3 regions of the Streptomyces kunmingensis genome follow, and region 2 is predicted to be linked to each of the others. Evidence: riboswitches for the same ligand, from Rfam matches in the RefSeq annotation. Region 2 holds a riboswitch; each other region holds the start of a gene.
What was found. Region 2 has a riboswitch for cyclic di-AMP ahead of ABD366_RS30375 (M23 family metallopeptidase). Riboswitches for the same ligand answer to the same signal wherever they lie in the genome.

Region 1 (4,157 bases), on a different contig from region 2:
TCCGGCGATCACCTCGAAGTCATCAAGCTGATCCCGCCCCTGGTCGTGGACGAGGCCGACGTCGACCGGTTCGTGGAGGCGTTCACCGCCGTGATGGACGACGCGCACAGCGGTGGCGGGCTGATGTGGGACTTCGGCAGGACACTGATCAAGCAGGCGGTCGCCAACCGCTGACCCGCGCCCTCACCGTTCGCCGGGGCGGTGCCTGAGCGGGCTTTGCCTCGGAGGCAAGAAATTTGCCTGCGAGGCAGGGCTCTGGCGTAATCAAGTGTATGAGCCCTGCCCTCCCGGAGGAGGCTCCGGTCCCCTCGGAGCTGCCCGCCGTCGCGCCCCAGCTGCGTGCCCTGCGCCGTCGCGCCGCCCTCACCCTCGAGGTCGCGGCCCGCTCCGCCGGTCTGTCGCCGGCGCATCTGTCGCGGCTGGAGACCGGACAGCGCCAGCCGTCGCTGCCGATGCTGCTCGCGCTCGCCCGTATCTACAGTACGACCGTCTCCGAACTCCTGGGCGAGACCCCCGCCGACCGTGACGCCGTGATCAGGGGCGGCGCCATGGAGGCGACCGAGGCAGGCGGCTGGACGTACTTCCAGGCCGGTTCCGCCGGCCGCGGCATGCAGGCCCTGCGGGTCCACGTGCCGTACGGATCACAGGGCGACATCGTGCGCGTGCACCCGGGCGAGGAGTGGCTCTACGCCCTCGAGGGACGGCTGCGGCTGCGCCTCGGGGACACGTCCCACCGACTCGACCCCGGGGACAGCGCGCACTTCGACTCGCTCACCCCGCACCGGATCGCCGCCGCGGACCGGGGCGGGGCCGAGCTCCTCTTCGTACACACCCTGCTGCAGAGTCCGACCGCCGCGCTGTGTCTCGGCCCGGCGGCCGGCCCGATCCGGGAGGTCTGACCATGAGCGACGCGACCGAGCACACCACCGAAGCCGAAGCACGGCCCGCACGCCGCCGGGACATCGAGGACAAGCTGCCGCGCGGCATCTGGGTGCGGGTCCTGGTCTACGTCTTCGCGGGACACGCCCTCGCGGCCTTCATCTACATGCTGTTCACGCTGGGTGGCGGCCAGTGACCCGGGTCCGTCGGGGAGTCAGTCGAGGAGCCGCTCGCGCAGCCGCTCGCGGTCGGCCGCGCTGAAGCGCAGGCCTTCCTCGAAGTAGCGGTCCGTGGTGCCCCAGGTCTGGTCGATGGTCTCGAAGGCGGCGTGCAGATACGCGGCGCGGGCGTCGAAGAGCGGGCTGAGCAGCTCCATGACCTCGGGGGAGTAGGCGTCGCCCGACGTGGCGCTGCGGCGCACCTTGTAGCGGCGGTGCTTGGCGTTCGACTCCAGGTAGTCGGCCTCGATGGCCTCGCGCTCCACGCCGACGGCGAGCAGCGTCACCGCGATCGACAGGCCCGCCCGGTCCTTGCCCGCCGCGCAGTGCATCAGCGCGGGCACGCTCTCCTCGGCGAGGGCGTGCAGGACGCGGCTGTGCTCTGCGGTGCGCTGGGAGATGATCGTGCGGTACGACGTGATCATGCGGTTCGCCGCGCGGCCCTCGGACAGCAGGGTGCGCAGCTGCTCTATGTCGCCGTCGCGGACCATCTGCCAGAACTCGGCGCCGTCCGCCGGGTCGGAGAGCGGCAGGTTCACGTTGCGCACCCCGGGCAGCTCGACGTCGGCGCCCTCGAGCCGCTGGTCGGCGGCGTTGCGGAAGTCGAAGACGGTGTGCAGGCCGAGGCCCGCGAGGAACGCGGCGTCCTCGGCCGTGGCGTGGGCGAGATGGCCGCTGCGGTAGAGCACACCCGGACGCACGCGCCGGCCGTCCACGGTCGGAAGGCCACCGACATCACGGAAGTTGCGCACTCCGGACAGCTCCGGCTCGGTGGACGGGGCGTGCTGCGTCACGGGGGCTCCTCCCGGTCGGGTCACCGGCGTTGCTCGTCGGTGGGCGCGCGTCTGCGGGCGCGCGTCTGACGATACGACATGGGTTCCCGGGGCAACTATCTGTCCGTTCTATCCGCTTTGGTATTAACTATCCATTTATCAAAGGGGATTGTGCGGTTCGCGTGAGCAGGCTCATATTCGTGACCGTCCGTGGCGGCCGTCCCGGATTTCTTCCTCGGGAATTCCAGAAGGTAAGGCGCTGGCAAAGCGCGGACATCGACGCAGGGTGACACAGGGAACTCTCAGTCGATCAAGAAAGCGGCCTCGTCGGTGAATTCGACATTTGTCGCCGCCTTTCTCGTCGGCTTACTGTCACCACTCCATCCGGACGGAACGCCTAGTCCTGCCGCCGCCCGGATTCCGAACAACGACCCGTGACGGCAGGAGCGGGGGACCCACAGGCAGTACGCCGCGGGAATTCCCCATGCGGCTAGGGGTGAAGCCGTGTCCGTGAACCGGGCGCGGCCGGGCAGCTCCAGCCCGAACCCGACAGCTCACCTCGTAGGCGACGGAGAGGAAAAGCGCCATGCCCGCAAAGGGAAAGCACCGCCGTTCGAAGACCCAGCGCATCACTCGCGCCGCCGCCGTGGCCTCGGCCGGCGGGGCCGCGCTCGCCCTGCCGCTCATCGGCGCCACCGGCGCCCACGCGGCGACCGGCGACGCCGCCTCGACCGACGCGAAGACGTACACGGTCAAGGCCGGTGACACGCTCTCGAGAATCGCCGAGGCGCAGGACGTCGACGGCGGCTGGAAGAAGCTGTACGAGGCCAACAAGAGCGTCGTCGGCTCCGACGCCGGACTCATCCAGCCCGGCATGAAGCTCACGCTGGACGGCGCCGCGAAGACCGCCTCCACCACCGCGTCGAGCACCGGCGACAGCACCGGCACGGGCACCGCGGACTACGTGAAGCCCGTCGACGGCTCCGTCGGCACCGCGTACCACGCCTCCGGTTCCTCCTGGTCGAGCGGCTACCACACCGGCACGGACTTCGTGGTCTCCACCGGCACCACCGTCAAGGCCGTCGGCGACGGCACGGTCGTCTCCGCCGGCTGGGACGGCAGCTACGGCAACGAGGTCGTCATCAAGCACGCCGACGGCGACTACTCGCAGTACGCCCACCTGTCCTCGATCGGTGTCTCGGCCGGGCAGACCGTCACCGCCGGCCAGCAGATCGGCCTGTCCGGCGCGACCGGCAACGTCACCGGGCCGCACCTGCACTTCGAGATCCGTACCTCGCCGGACTACGGCTCCGACATCGACCCGCTGACCTACCTGCGCGAGCACGGCGTCAGCATCTGAGCCACCCGCACCGCGTGCGTCTCGCGCGATCCACTCGGCCCCCGGGGTTATTCCCCGGGGGCCGAGTGCGTTTTCTCACCGCTCGTCAACCCGTGGTTACGTTGGCGTAGGTCACACCTCAAGGTGAAAGATGTGTGGTCGTGGCAAACGAATCGAGATCACTCAGCATCGGCACGATTCGGTCCTACGCGGCGGTGGGGGACAGCTTCACCGAAGGCGTCGGGGACCCCGGGCCCGACGGCAGTTTCGTGGGGTGGGCCGACCGGCTCGCCGTCCTCTTGGACGACCGCGTGGCCGAGGACACCTTCCAGTACGCGAACCTCGCCGTGCGCGGCAAACTCCTCGACCAGATCGTCGAGGACCAGGTCCCGCGCGCCGTCGAACTCGCCCCCGACCTGGTGACCCTGGTCGCCGGCGGCAACGACATCATCCGGCCCGGCACCGACCCGGACGACGTGGCCGAACGCTTCGAGAAGGCCGTGGCACGCCTCGCCGAGGCCGCCGGCACCGTCATGGTGGCCACCGGCTTCGACACCCGCGACGTGGCCGTCCTCAAGCATCTGCGCGGCAAGATCGCCACGTACAACATGCATGTGCGGGCCATCGCCGACCGGCACGGCTGCGCGATGCTCGACCTGTGGTCCCTCAGGTCCATCCAGGACCGCCGGGCCTGGGACGAGGACCGGCTCCACCTGTCCGCGGAGGGCCACACCCGGGTCGCCCTGCGCGCGGGACAGGCGCTCGGCATCGACGTCCCCGCCGACCCCGAGCAGGCCTGGCCGCTCCTGCCGCCGCGCGGCACGTTCGAGGTGCGGCGCGACGACATCCACTGGGCGCGGGAGTTCCTGGTGCCGTGGATCGGGCGGCGGCTGCGCGGCGAGTCCTCCGGGGACCGCGTGCAGGCGAAGGGCTTCGTGGACCCGCACC
Region 2 (4,157 bases):
CCCGCCGACACCGATGACGAGAGCGACCCGAGCGACGAGGAGGCGGGCCGGTGACCGAGCAGCTCGCGACCATGGACTTCCACCCCCGGCCCCAGGCGGGCACGGCCAAGCCGTGGGCGTTCCCCGCCCCCGAGCGCGGTGAGCTGGCCAACGGCCTGACCGTGCTGCGCTGTCACCGTCCCGGCCAGCAGGTCGTGGCCGTGGAGATCAACCTCGACGCGCCGCTGGAGGCCGAACCGGCGGGGCTCGACGGCGTCGCCACGATCATGGCGCGTGCCTTCAACGAGGGCACCGACAAGCACTCCGCGGAGGAGTTCGCGGCGGAACTGGAGCGCTGCGGCGCCACGTTGGACGCGCACGCCGACCACCCCGGCGTCCGCGTCTCCCTCGAAGTGCCGGTCTCCCGCCTCCCCAAGGGCCTCGCCCTGCTGGCCGACGCCCTGCGGGCACCCGCCTTCGCGGACAGCGAGATCGAGCGCCTCGTCCGCAACCGCCTGGACGAGATCCCGCACGAGAGCGCCAACCCGGCCCGGCGCGCCGCCAAGGAGCTCTCCAAGCAGCTCTTCCCGGCCGACTCGCGCATGTCGCGCCCGCGGCAGGGCACCGAGGAGACCGTCTCCGCCATCGACGCGGCGGCCGTACGCGCCTTCTACGAGAAGCACGTACGCCCCGCCACCGGCACGGTCGTCGTGGTGGGCGATCTGACCGGCACCGACCTCGACGCCCTCCTAGCGGACACGCTCGGCGCCTGGACCGGCAACACGGCGGAGCCCCGCCCGGTCCCGCCGGTCACCGCCGACGACACCGGCCGCGTCATCGTCGTGGACCGCCCGGGAGCGGTCCAGACGCAGCTCCTCATCGGCCGGATCGGCCCCGACCGGCACGACCGCGTATGGGCCGCGCAGATCCTCGGCACGTACTGCCTCGGCGGCACGCTCACCTCGCGTCTGGACCGTGTCCTGCGCGAGGAGAAGGGCTACACCTACGGTGTGCGGTCCTTCGCCCAGGTGCTGCGGTCCGCGCCCGACGGGACGGGCGCCGCGATGCTCGCCATCAGCGGCTCCGTGGACACCCCGAACACCGGGCCCGCGCTCGAGGACCTCTGGAAGGTGCTGCGTACGCTGGCCGAAGGCGGCCTCACGGACGCCGAACGGGACACGGCCGTGCAGAACCTGGTGGGCGTGGCGCCGCTTAAGTACGAGACCGCGGCCGCCGTCGCGGGCACCCTCGCGGACCAGGTCGAGCAGCACCTGCCGGACGACTTCCAGGCCCGGCTGTACCGGCAGCTCGCCGAGACGGGCACCGTGGAGGCCACCGCGGCCGTCGTGAGCGCCTTCCCGGCGGACCGGCTGGTGACGATCCTGGTGGGCGACGCCGCGCAGATCGAGGAGCCCGTCAAGGCCCTCGGCATCGGCGAGGTGACCGTCGTCGCGGGCTGACTCCCGGTCCCGTACGTCACACGAAGCCCCGGAGGCCACCACGGCCCCGGGGCTTCGTGGCGCCGCTCACGTCCGTCCGTGATCGGCCATCGATCACAAATGTCCGATTTGGCACGGAGGTTGCCCGTCTGCTCTGTGGCATGCGCTACAAAAGCCGGGATCCGTTTGTCGTACTAAAGATGTCCCGCTTAGCGTCGGTCCGGCTGTCCGCCAGACATGCGTCGCGCCCGCGACACCGGACAGTCATCGCCGAGTCCCCCATGGCGCGAGCCAGGGGAGCCGGGGACCCACCGCAGTCCCTGGGGTGAATCGGACACTCTTCCCGTACGGGGAGGGAGTCCGTAGGAGACCTTCCTGCTCCGAACCCGTCAGCTAACCCGGTAGGCGAGAGGGAAGGAAAGGACCAGCCACCGCATGGCGTTCACCCGTGCCACCGGGAAGCACCGTCGTCCGAGTCGTCTCACGCGTACCACCGCACAGGTTGCGGGTGTCGCGGCGCTCACCACGACCGGTGTCATCGGGGGCCTCGCCGCCCCCGCCCTCGCCGCGGACACCGCGGCCGCCGACCAGAACGGCCTGACCCAGGCCATCGCCATCGGCGACTCCCTGGCCGCCCAGATCGAGGCGCAGGCCACCGCCCAGAAGAAGGCCGCCGACGCGGCCGCCGCCAAGGCCGAGGCCGAGGCCGAGGCCAAGAAGCGGGCCGAGGAAGCCAAGCGCGAGGCCGAGGCGAAGGCCGCCAAGGAGCGTGAGGAGAAGGAGCGCGCCGCCCGCGAGGCCGAGCGCAAGCGCCTCCTCAACAGCTTCGTGGCGCCGATCTCCGGCTCCTACGTCTCCACCGCCTACAAGGCGAGTAGCGGCCTGTGGTCCTCCGGCAGCCACACCGGCATCGACTTCCATGCGGCGAGCGGCACTTCCGTGCACGCCGTGGGCTCCGGCACCGTCGTCGAGGCCGGCTGGGGCGGCGCGTACGGCAACAACATCGTGATCAAGATGAACGACGGCACGTACACCCAGTACGGTCACCTCTCGTCCATCGGCGTCTCCGTCGGCCAGGCCGTCACCCCCGGCCAGCAGATCGCCCTCTCCGGCGCCACCGGCAACGTCACGGGCCCGCACCTTCACTTCGAGGCCCGCACGAGCCCCGACTACGGCTCGGACATGGACCCCGTCGCGTACCTGCGCTCGCACGGCGTGAACGTCTGACGCCTCCAAGGCACCACGCGAAAGCCCCGGCTCGAACGAGCCGGGGCTTTCGCGTGCGCAAGGCGTTCCTGGCCAAAAAATATCCATGGATTCCGGTCCGGCGTCGGAAATTCGGGGACGGTGGAATAGAGTCACCGGGCAGGCGCGGTCAAGGGGTGTTATGCGCTTGCACAAGCGTCGATCGACCGCGTATCGCGGGGATTAAGGCGGAGGTCGGGTCATGCGCATTCCCGCGCATTCGGTATGCACGGCGATCCGCGACGACATCGTCGCGGGTGTCTACGAGCGCGGCGGCAGGCTCACCGAGGAAGTGCTCGCGCGCCGCTACGGAGTCTCGCGCGTGCCGGTCCGCGAGGCGCTGCGCACCCTGGAGGCCGAGGGCTTCGTCGTCACGCGCCGGCACGCGGGCGCGTGCGTGGCGGAGCCCACCGGTCAAGAGGCCGCCGACCTCCTGGAGGTCCGGATGCTGCTCGAGCCGCTGAGCGCCGCGCGCGCCGCGCAGCGCCGCACCGAGGCCCACCTCAAAGTCCTGCGGGGCCTGGTCAGGATGGGTCAGGAGCGCGCCGGTCGGGGCCAGTACGAGGATCTGCGCTCCCTGGGCGGCTGGTTCCACGAGACCCTCGCGCAGGCCTCCGGCAGCCCCGGACTGATCACCCTGCTCACCCAGCTCCGGCACAAGATCGCCTGGATGTACGCCGTCGAGTCCCCGGCCAGGCCGGCCGAGTCCTGGGCCGAGCACGGCGCCATCGTGGACGCGGTGGCGCGCGGTGACGCCGAGCGGGCCCGCGCCCTGACCGTGCTGCACGCCGAGCGCGCCGTGGCGGCCCACCGGCTGCGGGTCCCGCGCGCGGGCGATCGTGTGAGGACTTCGCAACATGCCGTAAACACGGCAGGGCTCCGGCATTAACAAAAGCCCCGTATACAAAGAGCTTCGGGAAGTGTTGCGGAATTTCGTGAAGGGTCGCTCGGTGAATGGAGCGCTCGGTGAATGGGGCGCTGCGTGAATCAGTCGCTCCGTGAATGCGTCGCGGAGAATTGATTGCCCCGGAGCTGGAAACGACGAAGCCGCGCGCCCCCTGAGGGAAACGCGCGGCTCCGTCGGAACGAATTGGGTCAGACGGTCTCGGGAAGCTCGTCGAGACCCTCGGAGACCAGCTTCGCCAGACGGTCGAGCGCGGCGTCCGCACCCTCGGCGTCGGAAGCCAGGACGATCTCCTCGCCACCCTGGGCGCCCAGACCGAGCACCGCGAGCATGGAGGCGGCGTTGACGGGGTTGCCGTCGGCCTTGGCGATCGTCACGGGGACGCCGGCAGCCGTGGCCGCGCGGACGAAGATGGAGGCGGGGCGGGCGTGAAGGCCCTCGGCCCAGCCGACGTTGACGCGGCGCTCAGCCATGTGATGCTGCCCTTCAGGTGTCTCAAAGTTGTCTAGACCATTCTCACATACCGTGGCACGGCGCTCGACGTGGACCCGAGTCCCGAGAACGCACCGCCCCGCGGCCTTCCATAGCCT
Region 3 (4,157 bases), on a different contig from region 2:
GTCGCCGAGGCGCTCGGTGATGGTGTTCCAGCCGGCCCAGTCGTCCTCGTACAGCGGGTCCTCGATGGAGACGAGCGGGTACGCGGAGACGAGCTCCTCGTAGTACTCCGTCATCTCGGCGGCGGAGCGCTCCTTGCCCTCGAACTGGTACTTGCCGTCCTTGTAGAACTCGGAGGCGGCGACGTCCAGCGCGAGCGCGACCTGCTGGCCGGGGATGTAACCGGCCTCCTTGATCGCCTCGAGGATGAGGTCGAGCGCGGCGCGGTTCGACTCCAGGTTCGGGGCGAAGCCGCCCTCGTCGCCCAGGCCGGTGGACAGACCCTTGGTCTTCAGCACCTTCTTGAGGGTGTGGTAGACCTCGGTGCCCCAGCGCAGCGCCTCGGAGAACGACTCGGCGCCGATCGGCGCGATCATGAACTCCTGGATGTCGACGTTGGAGTCGGCGTGCGACCCACCGTTCAGGATGTTCATCATCGGGACGGGCAGCAGGTGCGCGTTCGGACCGCCGAGGTAGCGGAACAGCGGCAGGTCGCTGGCCTCGGACGCGGCGTGCGCGACGGCGAGGGAGACACCCAGGATCGCGTTGGCGCCGAGGGAGCCCTTGTTGTCGGTGGCGTCCAGGTCGAACATCGCCTGGTCGATCAGACGCTGCTCGGTGGCGTCGTAGCCGACGAGCTCCGGGCCGATCTGCTCGATGACGGCGAGGACGGCCTTCTCGACGCCCTTGCCCTGGTAACGGTTGGGGTCACCGTCACGGAGTTCGATGGCCTCGAAGGCACCGGTGGAGGCACCGGACGGAACAGCAGCACGACCCGTGCTGCCGTCGTCGAGGCCGACCTCGACCTCGACCGTGGGATTGCCTCGGGAGTCCAGGATTTCCCGGGCTACGACGACGTCGATGGACGGCACGAGCATCTCCTTCTGGGATGTGACACAACAGTGCGGGCGGCTGGCCCGCACCCCTGAGCGTAACCGGCTCCGGGGCATCGGCCAGCCGACCGACCGTCTCGTGGACAACGCCGATAGCGAAATGTTTCCAAACGGAACAAAGACGGCGACCTCCGCCCCGGAACCGGAACGGAGGTCGCCGAATTGAGCGGCCCGTGAAGGCGGGGCGGTGGTCGGACTCGGCTTCCGCCGATGCCGGGTCCGTACCCACCCCTTACATAAGGGCGCGGCTGCCTACTTCAGGTGCAGCTGCTGGTTCGGGTAGATCAGGTCCGCGTCGCTGACGATGTCCTTGTTGAGCTTGAACACCTTCTGCCAGGTGGTGCCGTGCGCCTCGGCGATCTTGCTGAGCGTGTCGCCGGACTTCACCTTGTACTCGCCGTCACCCTTCTCGACCTTCTTGCCGGTCGGGGTGGTGACGGTCTTCTTCGACTCCCGCTTCGGCTGCGCCTGCTGCTGCGGCTGCTGGCGCTCCTGCGAGCGGGTCGTCGTGGAGGAGTCGGAGCGCTCCTGCTGCTGCGGCTGCGACTGCTGCTGCGACTCGGCCGGAGCGGAGTTGCTGGTGTCGGCGCCGGACAGGCCCACACCGCAGCTCGGCCAGGCACCCTTGCCCTGCGAGGCGAGGACCTTCTCGGCGACGGATATCTGCTGCGCCTTGGACGCCTGGTCGGCGGAGGACGCGTAGGCGGTGCCGCCGTACGCGGCCCACGTCGAGGACGAGAACTGGAGGCCACCGTAGTAACCGTTGCCCGTGTTGATGGACCAGTTGCCACCGGACTCGCAGGACGCGACCTGGTCCCACTCGGAGGTGGAGGCGGCGGAGGCGCCCGTGGCACCCATCAGCGGAACGGCGACGGCGGCACCGGCGACACCGGCGAGCGTGGCGACACGGACGGCCTTGGACGGGCGGCGGTGCTTGCCCTTGCTGGAAAGCAGCATGGAGAGATCCCCTCACCGACGCCTACGAGGTGAGCTGTCGGGTTCGGGCCAGTGAGTGCCCGGCCGCGCATCCTTGTGCGCGGCTTAACCCCAAGCCGGTTTCCCGGCGCTTACCTTGGGTCCCCCGCTCCTGCCTACGGCGCTGACGCGTCGACTGTTCCCGTGCGGACGTCGGCAGGATTCGGCGTGACGTCCCTCGGGGCCCGCTGTGGCGAGCGGTGACGACGTTAAGCAGTAGATCCGCCCGATTTCAAAGACGATCAGGGTCTTTGAGACTCATGTCTCACTCTCGCAAAAGTGGACATACAGGCCCCAACCGTCTCTGAACTCCCGCTACTTTTCGACCGATTCGAGGCCAAGATCCAGACTCTGACCAGGAAGGATGAGGTCCGGGTCGGTGCCGACCGTCTTCTTGTTCAGGTCGTAGAGCGCATCCCACCCGCCGTTCACGCCCTGAGCGTCGGCGATGTCCCACAGGTTGTCGCCCGAGCGGACCGTGTACGTCCCCTCGGCGGACTCCTCCTCGCGGTCCTCACGGGAGGCGTGGCGGCCCTCGCCCCCGCGGGAGGCGGCGGTGTCGTCCGCGGCGCGGTCGCCGCGGTGGCGGCCGGCGGAGTCGCCGGAGGCGGAGGATGCCGGGTCCGCGGAGGAAGTGGAGTCGGACTGACCGGACTTGCCGTCGCCGTCGCTGTCGGCATCGGCTGATTTGTCCGCGGATGCACCCTTGGCGTCGTCGCCCGCGTCATCACGGGCGTCGTCGTCGGCCTTGTTACCGGAGGTATCGGTCGAGGCGTCGGCCGACGGCGTGTCCGACGCCTCGGCCTCGTCACCCTCGTCGGACGAGCCGGACGTACCGGACTCCTCGTGATTCTTCTCTCCCGAGCCGGACGAGTCCGAGGTGCCTGACGAGTCCGAGGAGTCCGAGGAGTCCGCCGATTCGGACGGCTGCGGGGAGACGCTCACGCCCGGGTCGACCTCGGCCGCTTCGCCGCTCTGGGTGAGACCCGCCACGATCGAGCAGCTCGGCCAGACGCCGGGCCCCTTGGCCGCGAGGGCCTTCTCGCCGACGGCTATCTGCTGCGAACGACTGGCCTCCGCGGCGGTCGGGGCGAACTCGAGGCCGCCGTACCGATCCCACACCTCCTGCGAGAACTGAAGTCCGCCGTAATACCCGTTGCCCGCGTCGAGGCTCCACTGGCCGCCGGACTCGCACTCGGCGAGCTTGTCCCAGGTGGTGGTGGAGGCGGCGCTCGCGCTGGTCGCCGCGAGGAGCGGGATCGCGATGGCGCTGCCGGTGACGCCGGCGGCGACGACGAGAGCAGGGGCCTGACGGGGGCGACGGTGTCGGCCGTTCCCGGAGAGCATGCGGTTGCCTTTCGCGAGACTGATGCAGCACGCGACGGGATCGGCGGAAGTGGTGCCGGATGTGCCTGTGTCGCGATGACTGGTGAACGTAGCGGGACTCGAACGCTTGTCACAAGTCGATGCAGCGCAGATCACGTCAACATCACAGTCTTGACGGGGCGTCAGGTCCGCTCTGGCGTGAACTCGACGGGCAGCGTGCGCAGTCCACGCATGATGAGCCCGCCCCGCCAGCGCAAATCAGCCGGATCCTGGGCAAGCCGCAAGTCCGGAAGGCGCGTCAGAAGCGTGCCGAGCGCGGTCTGTCCCTCCAGGCGCGCGAGGGGGGCACCGAGGCAGTAGTGGATGCCGTGGCCGTAGCCGAGATGCTGATTGTCGCGGCGGGAGAGGTCGAGGGCGTCGGGATCGGCGAAGCGCGCCGGATCGCGGTCCGCTGCGGCGAGTACGACGAGGACCGGGTCGCCGGTGGCGATGGACCGGCCGCCGATGGTGAGCGGCTCGGTCGCGAACCGCCAGGTCGCCAGCTCCACCGGGCCGTCGAAGCGCAGCAGTTCCTCGACGCCGGTCGCCAGGAGCCCGGCGTCGCCCTCGGCCAGCGCGCGCTGCAACCGCTCACGCTGATCGGGGTGCGTAATTAGGGCATACGTTCCATTACCGATCAAGTTGACGGTGGTCTCAAAACCGGCGAAAAGGAGGATAAAGGCCATGGCTGCGGCCTCGTTCTCGGTGAGGTGCTCACCGTCGTCGGAAGCGCGGATCAGGCCGGAGATCAGGTCGTCACCGGGGTCGCTGCGCTTGCGGCGGATCAGCTCGGCGAGATAGCCGCGCATCTTCTTGACCGAGCGGGCGACTCCGCCGCGCGGCCCTCCGCCGTGCCGGATCATCATGCCCGCCCAGTCCCGGAAGTC

Region 1: another riboswitch for cyclic di-AMP. It lies ahead of ABD366_RS10440 (M23 family metallopeptidase); the one in region 2 lies ahead of ABD366_RS30375 (M23 family metallopeptidase).
Region 3: another riboswitch for cyclic di-AMP. It lies ahead of ABD366_RS14095 (transglycosylase family protein); the one in region 2 lies ahead of ABD366_RS30375 (M23 family metallopeptidase).

What each region holds. Positions count from the first base shown of each region.
Region 1 covers NZ_BAAATS010000006.1:490,689-494,845, reverse strand. Annotated here, with positions in the region: gene ABD366_RS10460 (aspartate aminotransferase family protein) at 1-174, shown strand, start outside; gene ABD366_RS10455 (helix-turn-helix domain-containing protein) at 273-899, shown strand; gene ABD366_RS10450 (DUF6126 family protein) at 902-1,075, shown strand; gene ABD366_RS10445 (tyrosine-protein phosphatase) at 1,094-1,891, opposite strand; cyclic di-AMP (ydaO/yuaA leader) riboswitch at 2,289-2,453, shown strand; gene ABD366_RS10440 (M23 family metallopeptidase) at 2,457-3,230, shown strand; gene ABD366_RS10435 (SGNH/GDSL hydrolase family protein) at 3,371-4,157, shown strand, end outside.
Region 2 covers NZ_BAAATS010000027.1:461,901-466,057, reverse strand. Annotated here, with positions in the region: gene ABD366_RS30385 (M16 family metallopeptidase) at 1-54, shown strand, start outside; gene ABD366_RS30380 (M16 family metallopeptidase) at 72-1,439, shown strand; cyclic di-AMP (ydaO/yuaA leader) riboswitch at 1,677-1,841, shown strand; gene ABD366_RS30375 (M23 family metallopeptidase) at 1,854-2,645, shown strand; gene ABD366_RS30370 (GntR family transcriptional regulator) at 2,866-3,552, shown strand; gene ABD366_RS30365 (HPr family phosphocarrier protein) at 3,759-4,040, opposite strand.
Region 3 covers NZ_BAAATS010000010.1:104,430-108,586, reverse strand. Annotated here, with positions in the region: gene eno (phosphopyruvate hydratase) at 1-909, opposite strand, end outside; gene ABD366_RS14095 (transglycosylase family protein) at 1,183-1,887, opposite strand; cyclic di-AMP (ydaO/yuaA leader) riboswitch at 1,892-2,039, opposite strand; gene ABD366_RS14090 (transglycosylase family protein) at 2,221-3,252, opposite strand; gene ABD366_RS14085 (cytochrome P450 family protein) at 3,414-4,157, opposite strand, start outside.